One region of the Terribacillus sp. DMT04 genome, then DNA from elsewhere that is predicted to be linked to it. Evidence: a T-box and tRNA genes for the amino acid it is inferred to sense, from the RefSeq annotation. Region 1 holds a T-box; the other holds one or more tRNA genes.
What was found. A T-box is a leader RNA that pairs with one kind of tRNA and senses whether it is charged. The one in region 1 lies ahead of alaS (alanine--tRNA ligase), so its partner is inferred to be a tRNA-Ala.
Positions count from the first base shown of each region.

Region 2: it encodes a tRNA-Ala, which carries the amino acid that the T-box ahead of alaS (alanine--tRNA ligase) is inferred to sense. The anticodon was not compared.

Region 1 covers NZ_CP077639.1:2,023,774-2,034,738, forward strand. The annotation lists gene KS242_RS10770 (O-methyltransferase) at 1-612, opposite strand, end outside; gene mltG (endolytic transglycosylase MltG) at 635-1,762, opposite strand; gene KS242_RS10780 (DUF1292 domain-containing protein) at 1,901-2,188, opposite strand; gene ruvX (Holliday junction resolvase RuvX) at 2,202-2,630, opposite strand; gene KS242_RS10790 (IreB family regulatory phosphoprotein) at 2,623-2,889, opposite strand; partial or broken gene alaS (alanine--tRNA ligase) at 2,957-5,594, opposite strand; T-box leader at 5,645-5,856, opposite strand; gene KS242_RS10800 (AI-2E family transporter) at 5,899-6,999, opposite strand; gene KS242_RS10805 (hypothetical protein) at 6,965-7,165, opposite strand; gene KS242_RS10810 (SF1B family DNA helicase RecD2) at 7,224-9,560, opposite strand; gene KS242_RS10815 (tetratricopeptide repeat protein) at 9,574-10,248, opposite strand; gene mnmA (tRNA 2-thiouridine(34) synthase MnmA) at 10,303-10,965, opposite strand, start outside.
Region 2 covers NZ_CP077639.1:228,673-239,637, forward strand. The annotation lists gene KS242_RS01300 (S8 family serine peptidase) at 92-4,417, shown strand; gene KS242_RS01305 (NAD-dependent succinate-semialdehyde dehydrogenase) at 4,455-5,843, opposite strand; tRNA gene KS242_RS01310 (tRNA-Glu) at 6,161-6,232, shown strand; tRNA gene KS242_RS01315 (tRNA-Val) at 6,240-6,315, shown strand; tRNA gene KS242_RS01320 (tRNA-Thr) at 6,415-6,490, shown strand; tRNA gene KS242_RS01325 (tRNA-Tyr) at 6,499-6,584, shown strand; tRNA gene KS242_RS01330 (tRNA-Gln) at 6,592-6,665, shown strand; tRNA gene KS242_RS01335 (tRNA-Lys) at 6,695-6,767, shown strand; tRNA gene KS242_RS01340 (tRNA-Leu) at 6,803-6,882, shown strand; tRNA gene KS242_RS01345 (tRNA-Gly) at 6,902-6,976, shown strand; tRNA gene KS242_RS01350 (tRNA-Ala) at 6,980-7,052, shown strand; gene KS242_RS01355 (DUF2243 domain-containing protein) at 7,180-7,638, shown strand; gene KS242_RS01360 (cytochrome c oxidase assembly protein) at 7,628-8,392, shown strand; gene KS242_RS01365 (MFS transporter) at 8,631-9,854, shown strand; gene KS242_RS01370 (hypothetical protein) at 9,913-10,404, shown strand; gene KS242_RS01375 (aspartyl-phosphate phosphatase Spo0E family protein) at 10,482-10,643, opposite strand; gene sigW (RNA polymerase sigma factor SigW) at 10,856-10,965, shown strand, end outside.

The DNA.
Region 1 (10,965 bases):
TCCATCGCCTACCGGCAGGATTGTCGTGTGGTATGCTTCATGCTCAAATAGCCAGTTATTGTACTTGCGGATTTTTTTGGCAATATTCGCTTTGCGAGGTGTCGCTTCTTTATCGTCTGCTACATAGCCTTTGAAAAGCACATTGTCACTGACAATAACACCGTGATTACTCAGCATGCTGCTATAAGCTTCGAAAAACCGCTGATACTGGCCTTTGGCTGCATCGATAAATACAAAATCATACGGACCGTGCGCTTTGATTGTTTCTTCTAAATCAAACGCATCCCCTTTAAGCGTTACAATATCATCCTGTGCACCTTGCTTTTGAATATGAGCGACCGCTTGATTGTAACGAATCTCATCTCTCTCCACAGTCACGATGCTAACATCTGGTTTGGCATGCCGCATCATAAGTGCGGAATAACCGATTGCTGTGCCAATTTCGAGTATCTTCTTTGGCTGCTGCAGCCGAATGACTTGCATCAAGAACTGGATGCCAAGCGGCTCCATAATCGGTACTTGCTCTGCTGCAGCCAATTCTTCCAATTTCACAGCCCACTCCGGCGAAGGTTCGACGTGCTCCTCCAAATATTCCATTATTGCTTGTAACATATCATTTCCTCACTTTGCCTGCTTACTCATTCACATGCATATGCTTCTCAATTAGCTCTTCGTGTTCATCGAACGTTCTAGCATAATAAATCTGTCCGTTGTCTCCCGCCAGGAAATATAAGTAGTCGGAAGTCTTCGGATTTACGACCGATTGCAGCGAGCTCTCTGAGAAATTACTAATTGGCCCAACTGGAAGCCCTTTTATTCTATATGTATTATAAGGAGAGTCTACTTCCAGATCCTTGTAATACACGCGGGGCTTATGCTCGCCTAGCGCATATAAAACAGTCGGGTCCGTCTGCAGCTTCATGTCATCAGCCAGTCGATTATAGAAAATACCGGCAATCATGTTACGCTCTTCTTTATTCCTCGCTTCATTCTCAACAAGCGAGGCAAAAGTGACTGCTTCATGGATTGTTAAATCTCTTTGCTTGAAGTCGTCTAAGTAAGGCGTGATAATCTGCTGTGACTTGTCGAGCATCATATGCACAATGTTATCTATAGATAAACTGTCATCGGATAAAAAGCTATACGTTGCTGCAAACAAATACCCTTCGAGCGGATAACGTATATCTTCTTGCAGAATGTCATCTGTCAGTATACCTGGATATTCGCTGATTAATTGCCTGATATATGCTTCATCTTTCATCTTATCCAGAAAATCCTGTTGGTTTATTCCTAGTGTTTCAGACAAGATGCTGCTAATTTCCTCGATGTCAGAACCTTCCGGGACTGCAGCCGACGCAGAGGGGGTGCTCCCCGCCTCTGGATCGTTCAGTTTGTCGACGATCTGCTGCATGGACATGGAAGGGGACAGCTCAAAGTTTCCCGCACGGAAATTGGCTTCACCAGAAAATTTTACATATAGCCGGAAAATGAAAGCATTTTTTATCAGACCTTGATCTTCCAGAGAGGCAGCGATTGAGGATGCCGTTGATCCCATCGGAACTTCGACTACCTGTGTCGTATCGTTATCTGAATCGACTGCTTTCATACTGGCATTCACGTAAATAAAGGTTCCTAGTGCTCCAATTAGCAGAAGAACAATTATTACGGATATGGTCATAAGTACTATTTTCCGCACGACGCTTGCTTCCTCCATTCTTCTGTCCTGATTCTGTTGATAAAGATCATCATTCGAGGCAGTCAAGCTATCTTTCCTCCTTTATCCGCCTTATTATACAATAAACGTCAAGCATATCTCCAGCCGCTTGACAATAAATGCGGATAAAAGGCAAGAAAAAATCCTCTCTGCCTTATCGGAAAGAGAGGACTGCCTATTACAAGATTAGATGCCGTCTTCCTCATCAGTTAGTGCATTCAGCATTTCTTCGACCATTTCCCATTCTTCTTCTGATTCAATCTGGAATAATGTCAAATCTTTATCATCGCCTGTTTCCTCGTAACGGAAAGCGAATACTTCAACTTCATCTTCTGACTCAGCTTGCTCAGCTGGGACAACTGCAATGTAGGAATGACCTGTTTCATCAACGTCAAAGTTGAATAATACTTCAAATAAATGCTCTTCCCCATTTTCGTCCGGGATAACAATACGTTCTTTTTCTTCTAATGCCATGCGGCTTCACTCCTTATTGTTTTGAATCAAGATAACCTTGCAGAATCATGGACGCTGCCATCTTATCGATTACTTTTTTCCGTTTCTTTCGACTTACATCAGCTTCCAGTAATACACGCTCCGCTGCCATCGTCGTCAGACGCTCGTCCCAAAGTACTGTCTCGATACCAAATTGTTCCTCGATCCATTGGGAGAAAGCAAGCGATGCTTCTCCCCTCGGACCAATTGTACCATTCATGTTCTTCGGCATGCCAATGACAGCTTTTGCGATTTCATGTGTCTTGATAATCTGTTCTAATTCCGGTCTTGCTGTTTCGTAATCTTCTTCGTTCCATTTGATGGTAGTCAGACCTTGTGCAGTCCAGCCAAGTCCATCACTGACTGCCACGCCAATTGTCTTGGATCCGACATCCAAGCCAATTGTTTTTAGTATGTCAGTCATTGTGGTTCTGTTCCAAATAAAATTTTACCAGCTGTTCGACAATCTCATCACGTTCCATACGGCGGATTAGGTTGCGGGCATCATTATGCCGCGGAATATAAGCCGGATCTCCTGACAAAAGATAACCTACTATCTGATTGATCGGATTATACCCTTTTTCACGCAATGCCTCATAAACGGACATTAGCACTTCCCGGACATTTTCGTCCATTGGCTCTTCCGGGAAATTGAATTTCATCGTGTTATCCATCGAACTCAATGAAGCCACCTCACTTAATTTGCCAGTCTTTTTCTTCAGTATATACTTTTCTGTCGGATTTGAAAAATTAAAGCTGTTCTTCGACATATATTGTTGCATATGCGAGTGCTTCTGGTACTTGTTCTGGATTCTTACCGCCGGCCTGTGCCATATCAGGTCTGCCGCCTCCGCCGCCTCCGCAGCGTTTTGCTGTTTCTTTAATCAAGTTACCCGCATGCAAGCCGCGGTCAATGAGATCCTTCGACACGCCCGCAGCCAACTGGACTTTCCCTCCAGCAGTTGAAGCAAGCAGAATCACACCGCTCTCAAGCTTTTGTTTTAAGTCATCTACCATGCCGCGAAGCTGGTTCATGTCGGCAACATCTACTTGCTCTGCAAGTACATGAACACCTTTTACTTCTTTGACTTTGTCGAGAATGCTGCCAGCTTCAAGCTGTGACAATTTCGCACGCAAGCTGTCGCGTTCACGCTGTACTTCTTTAAGGTCTGCAAATACTGCTTCGATTCGAGCAGGAACTTGCTCATTCGTCGTTTTCAGATCAGCTGCAGCTTGCGCAAGCGTCTGCTGCTGCTCTTGTGTATAACGATATGCTTCTTTAGACGTAACTGCTTCAATACGTCGTGTTCCAGCACCGATTCCGCTTTCGGATACAATCTTAAACAAGCCGATTTGGGAAGTGTTTTTGAACATGGACACCGCCGCAAAGTTCTAAACTGTAATCAGCTACCTGCACAACACGTACAACGTCTCCGTATTTTTCACCGAATAACGCCATTGCACCCATTTCTTTTGCATCACTCAAGCTCTGGTAAGACGTGCTGACAGAGAGTTCTTCCCAAATCTTTTGGTTAACAATTTCTTCAATTTGTCCCATCTCTTCTTTCGTGACTGCGTTGAAATGAGAGAAGTCAAATCGAAGTCTGTCTGGTGCTACCAAAGAACCAGCCTGGTTAACATGCGTACCTAAAACATCTTTTAATGCTTGATGAAGCAAATGCGTTGCTGTATGGTTCTTGACGATATGCTGACGTCTTTTTGTATCTACTTTCGCATGAACATTTTCTTTCACGTGAATTTGACCTTGCTTTACGATTCCTTGATGCAGATTCTGGCCTTTTGGCGCTTTCTTGACCGCTTGAACAAGAACAGTTGCTGTTTCTGTTGTTACCCAGCCTTCATCTGCTACTTGGCCGCCGCTTTCTGCATAAAATGGTGTTTCATCCAAGATGAAGAAGATTTCGTCGCCTTCGACCGCTACATCAGCAAGCTGCTTATCTTTTACGATTGCTGTAATCTTAGATTCCGTTTCGGTCCGGTCATAACCAACGTATGTGCTTTCTGCTTCTACTTCTTGCAGCACACTATCTTGTACATGCATGCTGTTCACTTTTTGACGAGCATCACGCGCACGTTCACGCTGCTGCTTCATCTCTTGTTCGAAACCTGCTTCATCAATGATGAACCCTTCTTCGCTAACATATTCCTCCGTCAGCTCTTTCGGGAACCCATACGTATCATACAGACGGAATACTTCCGTACCAGGAAAAACGTTGCTGCCTTTTTCCTTTTCTTCTGCCACGATTCGGTTCAGGATGGCAAGACCATCAGCAAGCGTTTCATGGAAACGTTCTTCTTCTGTTTGAATAACTGTCTCAATAAACTCACGCTTTTCCATGATTTGCGGGTAAAAGGCATCCATAATTTCGCCTACAACTGGCACAAGCTCTTTCATAAATGGCTTTTCAATTCCAATATTTTTCGCATAACGCACAGCTCGGCGAATTAAACGGCGTAAAACATAGCCGCGGCCCTCATTGGATGGCAGTGCGCCATCGCTGATTGCGAACGAAACCGTACGGATATGGTCAGCAATTACTTTAAATGCTGTATCATCAGCCGTGTTTTTTCCGTACGCCGCATTGGCGAATTGTGCAGTCTTTTCAATGATAGGCATAAACAGATCTGTTTCAAAGTTTGTTTTCGTATCTTGAATAACACAAACCATTCGCTCCAAGCCCATACCTGTATCAATGTTCTGCTTTGGAAGCGGTGTATACGTGTGATCCGGGTTGTGGTTAAACTGACTGAATACTAAGTTCCAGATTTCTAAATAACGTTCATTTTCTCCGCCTGGGTACAATTCAGGATCTGCGGGATCGTTACCAAATTCCTCGCCGCGATCATAGAAAATCTCTGAGTTCGGACCACTTGGACCTTCCCCGATGTCCCAGAAGTTTTCTTCTGTACGGATAATACGTTCTTCCGGAAGACCGACAAGATCACGCCACATTTGGAATGCTTCTTCATCTTCTGGATGAACCGTAACAGATAAGCGTTCCGGATTAAATCCGATCCACTTTTTATCCGTTAAAAATTCCCAAGCCCACATAATCGCTTCTTTTTTGAAATAGTCTCCGATTGAGAAGTTTCCGAGCATCTCGAAAAATGTATGGTGACGGGCAGTAAAGCCAACGTTCTCAATATCATTAGTCCGGATACTTTTCTGCGCGTTTACGATGCGCGGATTTTCCGGAACAACTCGGCCATCAAAATACTTTTTCAAAGTTGCCACACCGCTGTTAATCCATAACAGAGTTGGATCCTCTACTGGAACAAGCGACGCACTAGGCTCGACGCTATGCCCTTTCTCCTTGAAGAAATCAAGGAATTTCTGTCTTACTTGAGCAGACGTTAAATTTTCCATATATAAGCCTCCTTTAGTATGTAAACACAAAAAACTCCCGTTCCTGCAATAGCAGGGACGAGAGTATGGTCGCGGTACCACCCTGATTATAGGCTGCCAACAGCCTATCACCTTTAAGCGCAGATAACGGTGCGCAGCCGATAAGGATTAACTCAGAGCTCCGGTATAGCTTTCCATCACACTCTTATGGAGATTCTTCCAGCCAAGGAATCTCCTCTCTTTATAAAAGGACGTCATGTACTTGTACCTTCATTGCTTTTTGTTATAAATCTAAGCGTTAGTATAGAGAAAAAAGCGGAATTTGTCAAACATCCGTATCTTTTGCTGTATCCACACACGCTTTGATAATTGTCAGGACAGGCACAGCTGCAATCATCCCGATAATCCCCCCTAGCTCCCCTCCTACGAGTAAAGCAAAGATGATCAAAAGCGGGTGAATATGAATACTTTTGCCGACAATGTATGGAGACAACAGATTTCCTTCAATCAGCTGAATGATAAAAACAGCAATTCCGGCAAGAATCGCCGTTTTCGGACTGATTGTAATGCCAACTAGTATCGCTGGAATAACCCCAATAATTGGTCCGAAATAGGGAATGATGTTCGTGCTTCCTACCACAAGTGCCAGCACTAAGGAATATGGCAGCCGAATCAACGTAAATGCTGTCCATGTCAGCAAACTTACAATACAGCTGACGAGCAGCACACCTCGAATATAACGACCGAGATTATCATCAATTCGCAGCACGAGGCTTTTTACTTTGCTTCTGTACTTGCGCGGCAGCAGCCGCAATCCGGCTGATCCAATCTTATCTGCATCTTTCAGCATATAAAAAACGATAACAGGCGTCACGACGAGAAAGATAATCAGCTGCGGCAGCTTATTCCACAAGCGAAGCAGCTTGGTAAGGAAATTTTCAGCACGACTTTCCAGGTTATGCAGCACTTGATCCATCTTGTCATGCACTGTCTCTGGAAGGAATGCAGTCCTCTGATACATATATTGCACATAATGATCGTAGCGCTGCGTCAGCTCCGGAAGATTATGGCTGAAATCCTTTACCTGGTTGATTAAGGCTGGGACACCTTTGTATAACAAAAAACCGCTAAAGCCGAAGAACAGCACATAAATGATCAGGATTGAAAGCCAGCGAGGCAGACGCCAAGCAGCGAGCCGGTCAATAACAGGGTGCAGCAAATAGGCAATCAGACCGGCGATAATGAAAGGCAGGAATAACCCGCCTAAAAATAGCAAAAACGAACGATAGAAAGGATAGAGCTTGATTAATAGAAAGCAGAGCAGCAGTGCGACGACAACCGTCACCATCCATAAAAGCACACGAGACAGACGGGATACCTCTTTCATGTGACTAGAATGATGCGCCGTCGCATTTCCGTTCTTCATCAGTGAACAAGTCGTCTAACGAACTCAGTGAACCATCTTCTTCTACTTGATGCAGCGAAAGCATCTCATCTTTATATGACAATTCAATAAAACAGCTCCAGCAATAATACTGCTCGGGACCAATCTTTCCGATATCCTTGCTTGTGCAGTTTGGACATTTTAACATATTGGATCACTCCAATTCTTTTTACATGTTAGAATGTCCAATTATTACCGGGGATATACTACATAAAATCGTAAGGAGAGATTTCTTCCTGTTCTGCTTCGGCTTCTTTAAGCATTTGGTCGATAAGGTCGCCTGATTCTGTAACACCAAGGTGTTCCAGCAAAGATGTATAGCGCTGGTTCGTATCTTCCGTTTGAATGCCTTGCAGAAACGCCTGTTTTTCCCCCACTAGAATTAAAGACTTTTGCGCTCTCGTAATACCAGTATAAAGAAGGTTTTTCCGCAGCATACGCCGGTAGCCAGGCACAACCGGCAAAATGACAATCGGAAACTCACTTCCTTGTGATTTATGAATCGAGATACAGTAAGCATGCATCAAATTCGATAGATCCTTGCTTTCATAAACAACTTCTTTTTCCTCAAAAGCAACGACAAGCTGCTCTTTTTGTTCGACGTTTTCTTCTTCCCGGAAAATCGCAACTACTTCACCAATATCCCCATTGAAAACGCCCTCTTCCGGGTCATTAACTAGCTGTATTACTTTATCGCCTTTTCGGAAGACAGTATCTTTTGTTTTCATTTCCCGCTTTTGCTTATCTTTCGGATTGACGAGCTGCTGCAGCTGTTTGTTTAGTTCATGAATACCCGCTTGTGAACGGTACATAGGAGCGAGGAGCTGCACATCACGTAAATCCCAGCCCTTGTCGACCGCTTTTCCGACAATCTGGGTAATCACATCAACCACTTGATGCTCCCGGCACGGAATGAAATTGAAGTCCTTGTCCTTCTCCAGCTCATTCTCCGTAAGCGAAGCATTTTTAATCGCATGGGCAATGGTGATAATTTTCGAGCCTTCTTTCTGTCGATACACATCCTTCAGCATGACACGCGGCACTGCCTCTGAACGAAGCAAATCGGATAAAACTTGACCAGGTCCGACAGAAGGCAGCTGGTCTTCATCCCCAACGAGCAGCACTTGCATATCATCTGGAATTGCTTTGAACAAACGGTTTGCCAGCCAAATATCAACCATAGAAAACTCATCAACAATGAGCAGCTTCCCAGCAAGCGGATTATCTTCATCACGCTCAAAAGATTCCGTACCGTCCCAGCCTAGCAACCGGTGAATGGTCTTCGCCGGCACTCCTGTTGATTCTTGCATACGCTTTGCTGCTCTTCCTGTCGGAGCCGTTAAAACGAAGGGATAGCTTTCATCTTTGTCTTTATAATCTTGCGGATCCAGCGAGAGCTCGTGCAGCTCAGCGTACGATTTAATGAAACCTTTAATGACCGTCGTTTTTCCAGTACCAGGTCCACCAGTCAAAATCATCACTTTTGATTGAAGGGCTTGTTCAATCGCTTCGAACTGTTCTTTGCCGTAGCTGATTGTTTCTGCTTCCTCCAGCTTTCCGATGATTTTGAGAAGTTCTGCTTGTACGATTTCTGTCTCTGTTTCTTTTTCTGCTATTCGCTGCAAAGAACTGCAGAAGCCAGTTTCTGCATAATAAAGCATAGGATGATAAATCCTGTCTTCCTGTTTGATAAGTTTTTTCTCGGCATGCAGCACACCTAGCTGCTCCTCCACTTGTTCCGGACTAATGCCGAATTGTGAGCTGCGCAGCAAAACGCCGGCTTGCTTTAGCACTTCTTCATTTGGCAAGTATACGTGGCCAGCTTGCATACTATCTTGCAGCACCATCATACAAGCTGCCTGCAGCCGGCTGTTATGATCCATCGGCAGATTATTTTTTCGTGCCGCCTCATCCGCTCGGTGAAAGCCAAAGCCTTCAATATCGAATACATATTGGTACGGATCCTTCTCCAATACAGCCACTGCTTCGTCGCGGTATGCTTTGTAAATCTTTTGTGCGAGCTTTAAGCCAATGCCATATTTTGATAAATGCACCATAACATGATCAAAGCCTTGGTGTGCGCGCAAATCATGGAGGAAACGTTCCTTTTTCTCATCGTTCAGTCCCTGGATGCCGTCCAGTAAGTCAGGGTTAGACAAGACATCAGCAATCGCGTTTTCTCCTAGCTTCGTTACAATCCGTTCGGCGATTCGTTTGCCGATACCATAAAACAGATCGCTGGAAAGGTATTGGATCAGCCCATCCTTCGTCTCCGGTACATAACGCTTATATTCTGTGACTTCGTATTGGTCACCAAAACGCTTATGACTGACCATCGAGCCGAAAAACATATACGGTTCACCTTGATCGAGCTCACCAATATATCCTTTAATCACTATATCCTTTTCCTCGATTTTCTCGTTCGTTTCCAATACCTTGATGCGCACGATGGAAAACTGTTCTTCTTCTTTCCTGAAAATCGTATGCAGCAATTCACCTTTGACGAACCCTTTTGGGCTTTCGGCTGTCTCCCCATATTCCATACGCCTGTGCTCCTTACTCTTCGTTCTCGATTTGCTCCTTGATCAGTTCGATCTGTGCTTTACCGTGAATCGCCATCTCATGATCCGGCTGTGCTTCAATCGCCTTCTCCATGTAAGCATGCGCTTTGTCGAGCTGCTGCTGATACAGATAAGCAACGCCAACATTATAAAGGGCATCACTATGCATTGGATTCCATTCCAGCAAATCAAGCAGCACTTGCTGCGCTGTATCGACTTCTCCAGCATTGGCTAATGCTAAGCCATATTGAAAGACAATCGCTGCATCGCGGTTTTCGAGTTCTGCCGCCCGCTGCAAGTAAGGCAGAGCCAGCTTTTCCTTGCCTGTCTGCTGCAAAGACATACCTAGAAGAAAATGCACATCCGCTTCTTCTAATCCAAGCTTTGCTGCTTCCATCAGCTGCTTTACCGCCTTTTCATACTGCTCGCCAGTATAATACAAGCTTCCCAAACCATAGTATGCAGTCGCTGCGTTGCTGTCCAGTTCAATGGCGCGCTGGAAGAAGCGCTCCGCTTTTTCCAAGTCATTCATACGCATTAACAGATTACCAAAGTTAACGTAACCAACAGGGTCATTTGGTTTTTCTTCAATAGCTGCGTTAAAATGCTTCGCCGCTCCTTCTAGATCCTGCTTTTGCAGACAGTCAATACCTTCTTTTATATGATCCATTGTTTCACTCCTCTATGTAAGGGAAACCCTTGCCTAATGACAAGGGTTTCTAAATTAACCGACGTATTCTAATTGTTGTTCATTTTTAATGATTTCATCAATCGTTCCGCCGCCCAGGCAAACATCGCCATCATAAAAGACAACAGCTTGTCCTGGTGTAATCGCACGCTGCGCTTCGTGGAAGTCAACACGTACTTTGTTGTCACTTAACGGGGTAACCGTTACGCCGCTGTCTTTTTGACGATAACGGAATTTCGCTGTTACATGAATCGGAGCAGTTAGTTCTGTTTCAGAAACCCAGCTCATATCACTTGCAATTAATGCATCTGAATACAAGCTGTCATGCTCGAAGCCTTGCTCCACGTAAAGGATGTTTTCTTTCAGATTCTTACCAACAACAAACCAGGGCTCGCCTTCTCCGCCAATTCGCAAACCTTGACGCTGCCCAATTGTATAATACATTAAACCGTCATGCTGGCCTTTTACGACCCCATCAAGTGTGGACATCACACCTGGCTGTGCAGGCAAATATTCGCTTAAGAAGCTCTTGAAGTTACGCTCTCCGATGAAACAAATTCCAGTAGAATCTTTCTTGGTTGCTGTAGCAAGGTTGTGCTCTGCTGCAATACGGCGCACTTCTTTCTTGTCCATTCCGCCGAGCGGGAACATTACCTTAGAAAGCGTGGATTCCGTCAGCTGGTTCAAGAAGTACGTTTG
Region 2 (10,965 bases), 1.6 Mb from region 1:
AGCGATTTTACACAATCTGTCATTTCGAGGAATGGAGGTGTGATTGGTTTCTGTCGGGAAGCAATCAATTAAAAAGGGAGCGAGTGAGAATATGCAGAAACGTATGACAAAGTGGCTCAGTATTTTGGCAATCGGGATTTTTCTTTTGTCTTTGTTTTCTCCTACAGCTTCACGAGCACAGTCTTCTGAGCGAACTTCTGTAAAAGCGAGTGAAGGTGTAGCAGCGAAAGTGGACAAAGATGTTACGTCGCAATTCAAAGCGGATGAACAAGTGACCTATTTGGTGAAGCTAAAGGATCAGGCAAATACGAAGAAAGCTGCTGAATTAGCGATTGAGAAGGCGGAAAAGCAGTCTGCTAATCTATCAGCAGAAGAGACGAAACGGATTCAGAATTCTGCTGTTGTAAGTAATTTGCGTGCAACAGCGGATGCTTCCCAAGCGAACTTGCTCGATTATTTAAAGCAAGCGAAGGATAAAGGCGTTGTAAAGGCGTATGACGCTTATTATATCGTGAATGCGCTGAAAGTGACGAGCACGAAAGGTGTTATGGAAGATCTAGCTGCTTCGGAGGAAGTGGAGAAAATCCTTCCGAATAGAGAGCGTAAAATCCTTGAACCAACGAAGGCTGAAGAAGAGAAGGTCGCTGCTTTAGCTGAGGAAGTGGAAGCGTGGGGTGTAGAAAGGGTTGGAGCACCTGCAGTATGGCAGGAAACGGGATTGGATGGTTCCGGTATTGTGATTGGCGGCTTGGATACGGGTGTCCAGTATGATCATCCAGCGTTATTGGAAAAATACCGCGGCTATAATCCTGCTGATCCAGATAACGTGACGCATGAATTCAACTGGTATGATGCGGTTGACGGAGAGGCTGTCCCGTACGATGACTTGGATCATGGTACACATACAATTGGTTCAGCAGTCGGTGCAGCAGCAGATGGCACTGCTGATATCGGTGTGGCGCCGGGTGCAAAATGGATTGCAGTAAAAGCTTTCCATCCTGATACTGGCCAAGGGCAGACGACGGACGCTATTCTCTTGGATGCAGCTGAGTGGATGCTGGCTCCTAAGGATGAGGCAGGTACACCGCATCCCGAAAAGGCACCTGATATTATCAATAACTCTTGGGGCGGCGGTCCAGGCTTGGATGAGTGGTACCGGGATGTTGTGCAGACATGGCGCAGTGCGGGAATTGTTCCAGTTTTCTCAGCGGGTAATGATGGCGAAGCCGGAGATGCAACCGTTTCGGCACCATCCAATTATCCAGAGTCAATTTCAGTAGCTTCTACAAATAGCGAAGATGGACTGTCAAATACCTCTTCTCGCGGGCCATCTCCGTATGAAGGTGAAATTAAGCCGGATATTGCAGCGCCTGGAGTAAATGTTTACTCCTCCGTCAGCGGCAGTGGCTATAGTGCTGCATTCAGTGGAACATCGATGGCAGCTCCGCATGTGAGCGGTGTAATTGCGCTGCTTTTGCAGGCCGATAGCTCGCTCACTATAGATGAGATTGAGACTATTCTGTATGATACAGCGGAAAGGCAAACAAACAGTGATTATCCAGATGAAATCAATGAAGGCTTTGGTCATGGTATTGTGAATGCTTATTTGGCTGTATCTTCTATCACTTCCGGTGTTGGCGAGATTAACGGAAGTGTTTATCAAGATGGAGAGGACCAAGAAGCGGCAGTTATTGCTCATGATGCAATCACAGAAGTGTATCAAGGTGCAGCAACGCCGCTCACCGCAGTTGTCACGGATAATGTGAGTGCTGATACGGTGACACTTCAATATAAGAAAGATGAAGGAGAATGGCAAACAGTTGAGGCGGCACTTGTAGAGGGAAATGCAGCAAGCGGAACATATCAAGCAGTACTACCAGCGGAAGCGACAACAGGTTCTGCGTTAGCTTATAAATTTGTTGCGACAGACTTCGGTGGTAATACGTCAGAGACAGACGTATATAATGTGGAGCTGCTTATACCATTAAATGTAGGGTATACGCAGGATTTTGAAGAAGAGCCGGCTGGTTGGACATCATTTGGCGATCAGAATTCCTGGGAATGGGGAGCGCCAGCTGCTGGACCTGAAGCAGCGGCTTCAGGTGAGAAGGTTTATGGTACAGGTGCTTACCTAAACAATGCAGATGCCACTTTGCTTGCTCCGCCGGTGGCAGTCCCAGAAGAGGGAGAAACATACTTGCAGTTCCAATCATGGTTTGATTTGGAGAGCAACTATGATTACGGGCACGTTGTTGTTTCAACAGATAAGGAAAACTGGGAGCAGGTAGGTTCATACAATGGTGCTAATGGTGCTTGGACCGCAGATGAAGTGAATTTGAGTGATTATGCGGGACAGACAGTTTACGTTGGTTTCCATATAGAATCAGATGGTAGTATCAGCAAGCAGGGCTGGTATATCGATGACGTAGCCATTTCAGACACTTCTAATGCTTCTGCATCAATTATGAAAGACGCGAAGAAGGTAAAAGAGGATGCGAAGCAAATAACCGAAAGTGCGAAGGGTAAGAAAAAAGTGAAGGCGAAAAAACTCGCTCCAACACCAATCAGAAATGTACAAGGCCCAACGCTGCCAGATGGGCAGGCAGATTATACAGAAATAGGCCCTACAGCATTGCCAGTTGATGCGACGGTAACGGTGCAGGAAACGGGACGAAGCGTCCAAACAGATTCGGCAGACGGCAGCTATCGTTTAATGCAGGCGCCAGGGGATGTCACATTAGAAGCTTCTGCATATGGCTTCCATTCCAGTACAGCTCCTGTCACAGTTTCAGAGGGGACAGCTGTTACGCAGAACTTCACGCTAAACCCAATTTCAGAGGGGACGGTAACAGGTAAAGTCACGAATGCCAAGACTGGAGAAGCTGTTGAAGGAGCAAGAGTATATGTAGTCGAAGATGCTGCCGTGCAGCCAGTTGAAACAGATGAAAACGGCATATACACGCTATCTGCTTACGAAGGGACATACACACTCAAAATAACTGCTGCATCCTTTAAAGGCGCAGAATTGGAAGTAACGATAACAGCGGATGAGACAGCGGAGGAGAATGTTAAACTAGAGCCATTTATCGGTTTCGCCGGTGAAATTGGTTATGACGATGGCACGGCTGAGAATGCCAAAGCCTATTATGATGCAGGTAATGGCTGGGCTGTGAAATTTACGCTGGCGGAAGGGCAGTCTTCTGCACTTGTGACGGGTGGCTTGTTCCGATTCTGGGATGAAAGTTTTCCAACACCAGGCGGCACTGATTTTGCAGTCGAGATATATGATGATTCCGGAGAAGATGGAGCGCCAGGTAAGAAGCTGGCCGGACCAATAGCTGGGGAAGCACTTCGAAACGGAGAATGGACGCAGGTTGATCTATCAGGAGAAGGAGTAGTAGTCAATTCTGATTTCTATATCCAATATGTCCAGACTGAAGCCAATCCAAATACGCCGGCGTTGGCAACCGATGAAGATGGTGAATTCTCCGGCCGCAGCTTGCAATACGTTGGCGGAGAATGGAGTTCTGTGCCTGAAGCAGAAGGAAATTATATGATCCGCGCGCTTGTTGATTATGAGGCAGAAGCGCCAGTGATTACATCTCCTTCACCTGATACAGTTACGAAGGATAACAAAGTGACGGTGGAAGGAACCGCTTTACCAGGCGGGACCGTAGAAGTCAGCAATAACGGAGAAGTCGCTGCATCTGTTGAAGCAACAGAGAAAGGGGCATTTACTGCTGAAGTGGAGCTGGCAGAAGGGGAAAACAGCTTAACAGCTGTGACAAAGCTAGAAAACGGCAGTACTGCACCGTCAGAAGCTGTTACTGTTATTCATGATCTAACAGCACCTGAACTGAGCATTACAGCTCCTGAGGATGCTAGCAAAACCAATAAGGAGACTGTCACTGTGACAGGTACCGTGACAGATGATTATTTGGATAAGCTGACAATCAATGGTGCGAAAGCAAATGTGAAAGAAGATGGCACATTCTCTAAGCGTATTCTTTTGGAGGAAGGTGCAAATAAAATAAAGGTAGTTGCAACAGACCAAGCGGGTAACAAAACGAAACAGGTGATCCATTTAGAGGCGGATTACACAGCACCAGTGCTGGAAAATGTGCAGCCAGCTCAAGATACAAACTTGCAGCCTGGGGAGACTGTTGTCATTTCCTTCGAGTCAGAGCCTGGACTAGAAGATGCGACCTTCTATTTGAAGGCGCCGCTAACGAACTTCCGGACAACAGCACAAGCAACAGAATTGCCGATGCGTGAGACAGAAGATGGTCATTATGTAGGCTACTGGACAGCAACGTCTTCTGCGAAACTGGATGGAGCGGACATTGTTGTGAAAGCAACAGATGCATTTGGCAACAAGACGGAGGCAACAGCGTCAGGGAAGGTATTTGTAGAATAAACAAGGAAGGACCCGTCATCACGACGGGTCCTTCTTCTTATATGCCAATGGAAATATATTTTGTTTCTAAATAAGGCTCAATGCCCTCAATCCCGCCTTCGCGGCCGATTCCGCTTTCCTTCATGCCGCCAAACGGAGCTTGTACAGCGGATGGACCGCCATCATTCCAGCCGATAATTCCGTATTTTAAGTTCTCTGCGATATACAGACCGCGGCGGTAGTTTTCAGTGAAGAAATATGCTGCTAAGCCGAATGGCGTGTCATTTGCCAAACGGATTGCTTCGTCAATGTCAGAATAAGTTGTAATCGGTGCGACGGGTCCGAACGTTTCTTCGTGCATGATATCCATGTCATCTGTTACTTGGTCCAGGACAGTTGGATGGACGAAGAAGCAGCCTTTATCGGTATCGGCATCAAAGGTACCACCGGTAAGTACTTTTGCACCTTTGGACTTGGCATCTTCGATTTGAGCTGTGATCTTATCAAAGCCCTTTTTATTGATAATTGGCCCGATTGCAACATCATCTTCTGTGCCTGCGCCGACTTTTAAATCAGCTGCTGCTTTTGTGAATGCAGTTGTGAACGCTTCTTTGACTGATTCATGAACGAGCAGCCGATTCGCGCACACACACGTTTGACCGGCGTTGCGGAACTTGGAAGCTAGAGCATGATTTACGGCTCTATCAATATCTGCATGTTCATCGACAATAAGCGGAGCATGTCCCCCAAGTTCCATTGATACATGTTTCACGCTATCAGCACTTTGTTTTATGAGCAGCTTCCCTACAGGAGTGGACCCAGTAAAGGAAATTTTACGGATATGCGGATGATCGGTGAAAATTTTGCCAACTTTTTTACCGTCAGCATTTGTATATTGGATAACATCTTCTGGTATGCCAGCTTCATGTGCCAATTCCACAAGGCGGATAGCTGTTAGTGGTGTGTCTGGAGCTGGCTTTATAATGAATGTACAGCCCGCGGCTAGTGCGGGTGCAGCTTTTCTTGTAATCATTGCTGCAGGGAAATTCCATGGTGTAATCGCTGCAACGGGACCGACAGCCTCTCGCGTGACGAGCATGCGCTTATCTGTAGTAGAAGCGGGGATTGTGCGGCCGTAAACACGTTTAGCTTCTTCAGCGAACCATTCAATATAACCGGCAGCGTATAATACTTCCCCTTCAGCTTCTTTGAGCGGTTTACCGTTTTCGGCTGTCATTAAGGCAGCAAGCTCCGCTTTATTTTCGATGATCAAGTCATGCCAGGCACGAAGCAGCTTGCTGCGATGTGTAGCAGAGGTTTTGGACCAGTCAGGAAAAGCTTGATGAATTTTCTCGATTTTATCATTGATTGTTTTGTCTGAATCAATTTGCACTTTTTCAATTAATTCTCCGGTAGCTGGATTTGTTACATCGAAAGTTTGTGTCATTTTGTATGCTCCTTTTTCGTCTTTTTATAGCAAATGACTAGCAATTAAATTTTCTATCTTACAAAAGAAATTATATCTTTTTCTCTATATTCCTGTTTTTAGAACAAAATATGCAAGAATATCAGAGAATGTTATAGAGGCTGAAAACGTTGATATGACGCGGTTTATATAGCCATTCAGGGGAGTGAGAGAGAAGAGTAGTTATCAGAATAAAAAGAAATCTATAAAATGGGTTTACAAATGGTTGCATCCCTGTATATAATAACTCTTGTCAGTTTCGAGTTACGAAAAACACAACGATGACAAACAGACAATCTGGCCCGTTGGTCAAGCGGTTAAGACACCGCCCTTTCACGGCGGTAACACGGGTTCGAATCCCGTACGGGTCATCAAGTTGGAGGATTAGCTCAGCTGGGAGAGCATCTGCCTTACAAGCAGAGGGTCGGCGGTTCGAGCCCGTCATCCTCCACCACTTGCTTGATAAAAAAACATTGAAAAAGATGTTGACAAGCTAAATCCCACATGTTAAGATATCATTCGTGGCGGTTGAAACAAACAAATTTAATAACACGCCGGTCTAGCTCAATTGGTAGAGCAACTGACTTGTAATCAGTAGGTTGGGGGTTCAAGTCCTCTGGCCGGCACCAGATAGTTTGGAGGGATAGCGAAGTTGGCCAAACGCGGCGGACTGTAAATCCGCTCCCATCGGGTTCGTAGGTTCGAGTCCTACTCCCTCCACCATCTATATTGGGCTATAGCCAAGCGGTAAGGCAACGGGTTTTGGTCTCGTGATCGTTGGTTCGAATCCAGCTAGCCCAGCCATTTGATTTCTTACACAATAGAATGTTTTTGAGCCATTAGCTCAGTTGGTAGAGCATCTGACTTTTAATCAGAGGGTCGAAGGTTCGAGTCCTTCATGGCTCACTTTATAGATCAGTTCTTGTAACTGCTTCTATTGCGCGGGTGTGGTGGAATTGGCAGACACGCTAGACTTAGGATCTAGTGCTTCGGCGTGGGGGTTCAAGTCCCTCCACCCGCATCATAAATACTTCTGCAGGGCGGAAGTAGTTCAGTGGTAGAACACCACCTTGCCAAGGTGGGGGTCGCGGGTTCAAATCCCGTCTTCCGCTCCACATGGGGCCTTAGCTCAGCTGGGAGAGCGCCTGCTTTGCACGCAGGAGGTCAGCGGTTCGATCCCGCTAGGCTCCATCCATATAAGTCGTCCAATAGGACGGCTTTTTTTATTTGCACAGGAGACATACTCCTGTGCTTTTTTTGTTTATCCCAGCATCTCTGGGGAAAAATAGCAGAAGAGATGCTAACTGGAGGGATGAAGATGGAAGAGAAACATACATATAATCGAAGAAATTGTCTTTCGGGTATCTTATTCGGTTTTGGGTTAGCTGCATTTGTTGATGAAGCTGTTTTTCATCAACTGCTGCACTGGCATCATTTTTATGATTTGTCTACTACGAGCTGGGGGCTGATCTCCGACGGCTTTTTCCATGCTTTCAGCTGGTTTGCTACTGTTGGCGGTTTGTTCTTGCTGGCAGACTTGCGCAGACGCAAAAAGATGATACCTATGCTATGGTGGGGAATGGTTCTTTTAGGAAGTGGTGTTTTTCAGTTGTATGATGGTATCATCCAGCATAAGGTGATGCGACTTCACCAAATTCGTTATGGTGTAGACAATATTTTTTATTATGACTTGGTTTGGAATGGAATAGGAGCAGTGCTGCTGATTGTTGGAGTATTGCTTGTCTGGCTATCCAGGAGGAAAAAGCATGCACAATGATAAACTGGCATTAATCATAGCTTTCTTAGCGATTCTTGGCTATTTGCTGGCAATGAAATTTTCAGCGAGAAAGTTTGAGGCATGGCCAATTTATCGGCTGCTCCTGTTTGGGGCTGGTGTTGCAGTTGGGATTCAGGCGCTTGCTGGGCCAGTAGCGATGCATGCACATCATAGTTTTGTTTTCCACATGCTGGGTCATTTGCTACTTGGTATGCTTGCTCCGCTGCTAATCGTTTTGTCGCGTCCTCTTACGCTGCTTCTGCGTGCACTGCCGCAAAGGCGAGGGCAAGCTGTATCCCGTCTATTTCGCAGTATGTATGCTCGGTTTCTAATTCATCCTGTTACTGCCGCTGTATTGAATATCGGCGGTCTATGGGTTCTGTATACGACTTCTTTGTATCATTATATGCATCAAGTAAATTGGGTATCATTCTTGGTTCATGTGCATGTATTTGCAGCGGGATACTTGTTTACGATGGCCATGCTGTATACAGATCCAGTTCCTTATCGAAAAAGCTATCTTTTCCGCGCTTTTGTGTTCGTCGGAGCGCTGGCAGGACACGGCATATTGTCCAAGTACCTCTATGCTAATCCGCCGACTGGTGTAGATGCTGATGAAGCGCAAGAAGGAGCAATACTGATGTACTATGGCGGTGACCTTGTTGATCTTATCTTGATTGTGATTCTGTGCTGGCAATGGTATCGGGCGGCAGCGCCGGAGCATAAATTATCTGCAAGCGAGGCTAGGACGTAACTGTTTAAGCTATATGAAAATCCAAACAATACTGCAATTAGCAGCATTGTTTGGATTTTTTGCATGAAAGAGTATGGATTTAGTAATTGTTCGCTTTTAGTATGCATAATCTTGGTTTGTTCTAGAATCTTTTCATGTTTTGCAAACTATTCGGCAAAATACTTCTGTAAACGATTTACATAGTGTCAAGACACATGTAAACTAGTGATGTTAAATACTAGAATGTAGAGGTGCTGGAATGGATCATACAGTAGAGGGGCGTCAAACGACAAGTAAGCCTATGTCCGAACGCAAGCTGCTTGGTATTGTTGGTACTGGCTGGTTATTTGATGCAATGGATGTGGGGATTTTATCTTTTATTATCACTGCGCTAACACTAGATTGGGGTTTAACCCCGCAGCAAGCGGGCTGGATTGGCAGCGTCAATAGTATCGGTATGGCTGTTGGAGCTTTTGTATTTGGTATTATGGCGGATAAAATTGGCCGCCGGACTGTATTTATGATCACAATCTTAATCTTTTCTATCTGTAGCGGCTTGTCAGCTCTGGCAGCGTCTTATCTCATTTTTATTGTCCTTCGTTTCTTTATTGGTGCAGGACTTGGCGGAGAGCTGCCGGTAGCTTCTACGCTTGTATCCGAGTCCGTAGCGCCGGAAAGACGCGGACGCATGGTTGTTTTACTGGAAAGTTTCTGGGCAGTCGGCTGGCTGGCAGCAGCCATAATTTCTTATTTTGTCATCCCAGCTTTCGGCTGGCGGGTTGCGCTCCTGCTGACAGCGATTCCAGCTCTTTTTGCCGTGCTGCTTCGCAAGAATCTCCCTGATTCACCTTCCTATACAAAGTTAAAGGAGAAGACATCAGTCGTGGCAGGGATTCGTCAGCTGCTGGCAAAAGGTTTTGCGAAAAGAAGCGCGATGCTGTGGATAGTGTGGTTCTGTATCATGCTGAGTTATTATGGCATGTTCTTATGGCTGCCTAGTGTAATGGTGGAAAAGGGATTTGATATGGTACGCAGCTTTGAGTATGTGATGATTATGACGCTTGCGCAGCTTCCGGGTTATTTCTCAGCAGCATGGCTTATTGAGAAAGTTGGACGCAAGCCAATTTTGATTATCTTTTTAATCGGTACAGCAATCAGTGCGGTGTTGTTTGGTAATGCAGAATCGGCTGCCATGCTGTTGATTTCAGGTATGCTGCTTTCCTTCTTTAATCTTGGAGCGTACGGCATTCTTTACGCCTACACACCGGAGCAATATCCAACGGCTGTTCGGGCGACGGGGTCGGGTATTGCAGCTACAGCCGGAAGAATTGGCGGTATTCTCGGACCGCTGTTAATCGGCTATCGAGGAACACTTGGTTTGTCAGTAAGTGCTGTTTTTCTTCTGTTTTGTGTGACCGTTTTGATTGCAGTTGCAGCTGTTTGGTTTCTTGGAGAAGAGACGAAAGGCAAGACGCTTGCTTGATGCGTTATTTCTCTCCTGTATGGTAAAGTAGAGCGAGAGCACGAAGGAGGTTGACGCTTTGTTTTCTATACAAGATTATACCGAGGCGGTAAGTGTTTCATTAGAAAAACATGCAGAAGATGTGATAGCTGAATTAAAACAGATATTTCAGCTGCCGTTTCTTCCGGAAGTAGAGAAGATAGCCTTTCGATTTTTCAAAGAGCCAATGGCATTTGAACTGTCCATTATGTATTATGCACTTGATGCTGATGGCAAGGAGCGTTATTACGAAGAAATGGGCGACAAATATGCTGGCGGCAGTGAAGAAGTAGCCGAGGAAATCCCTTACTTGCAGCTTCCTGATCATGCAACTGACAGCTTTGAAGCTTTTCGTGAATTGCAGGAAGATGCTGTGGAGAAAGCGGATGAACAAGTGATGATTGCTTGGTTTAGTGAATGTTATAAGCGAGCCGGCGGAGAGGCGTTTTCATTAGAGGTCAGTGTAGGGTTTCATGACGACGTAAAGGCCTACTTCATTAAGCGTGGAGAGTGGGCGGAAGATCGCCGTTAAAAAGTGCGTACTTGGAGTACGTGCTTTTTTGTGCAAAAAAAATAACAGCTTGTTTCTGCAGAGCAGGCTGTTATTCACTAAACATGTTTTCTTTGTTTTTCGTATTCGTTTAGCAGGTGGTCCAGCTGAACACTTGCGGTGATGACGGCGTCAGATGTTAGCGGAAGACGGCGGGACAAATCAAGCATGCGGCTGCGGGTTTGTTCAATTTTTTCCAAAATATTGTCTGCAGTAATCATTTTTACCTCCATAATCTGATATACTATTTCTCGTTAAGTAGAGAATACCCTGTCTTATTTTAATTAAAACATTAAATACATAAAAAATCGAAAAAAGATAAAAAAACTGTTGCGGGCATCATTTAAGGGTTTTAAGATTTTTTTTGTGAAAGTGAAACCTTTTCAGAACGTCATTCGTTATTAAGAAGCCGCAGTTTGGCGGGAGGATTTTCATGGAGAACATCATAAAACATCATATAAAGAACGTCAAGAAGGGTGACCAAGCTGCTTTTGAGGAGATTGTTTCCTTTTATCAGAACAAGGTATACCATATTGTATTCCG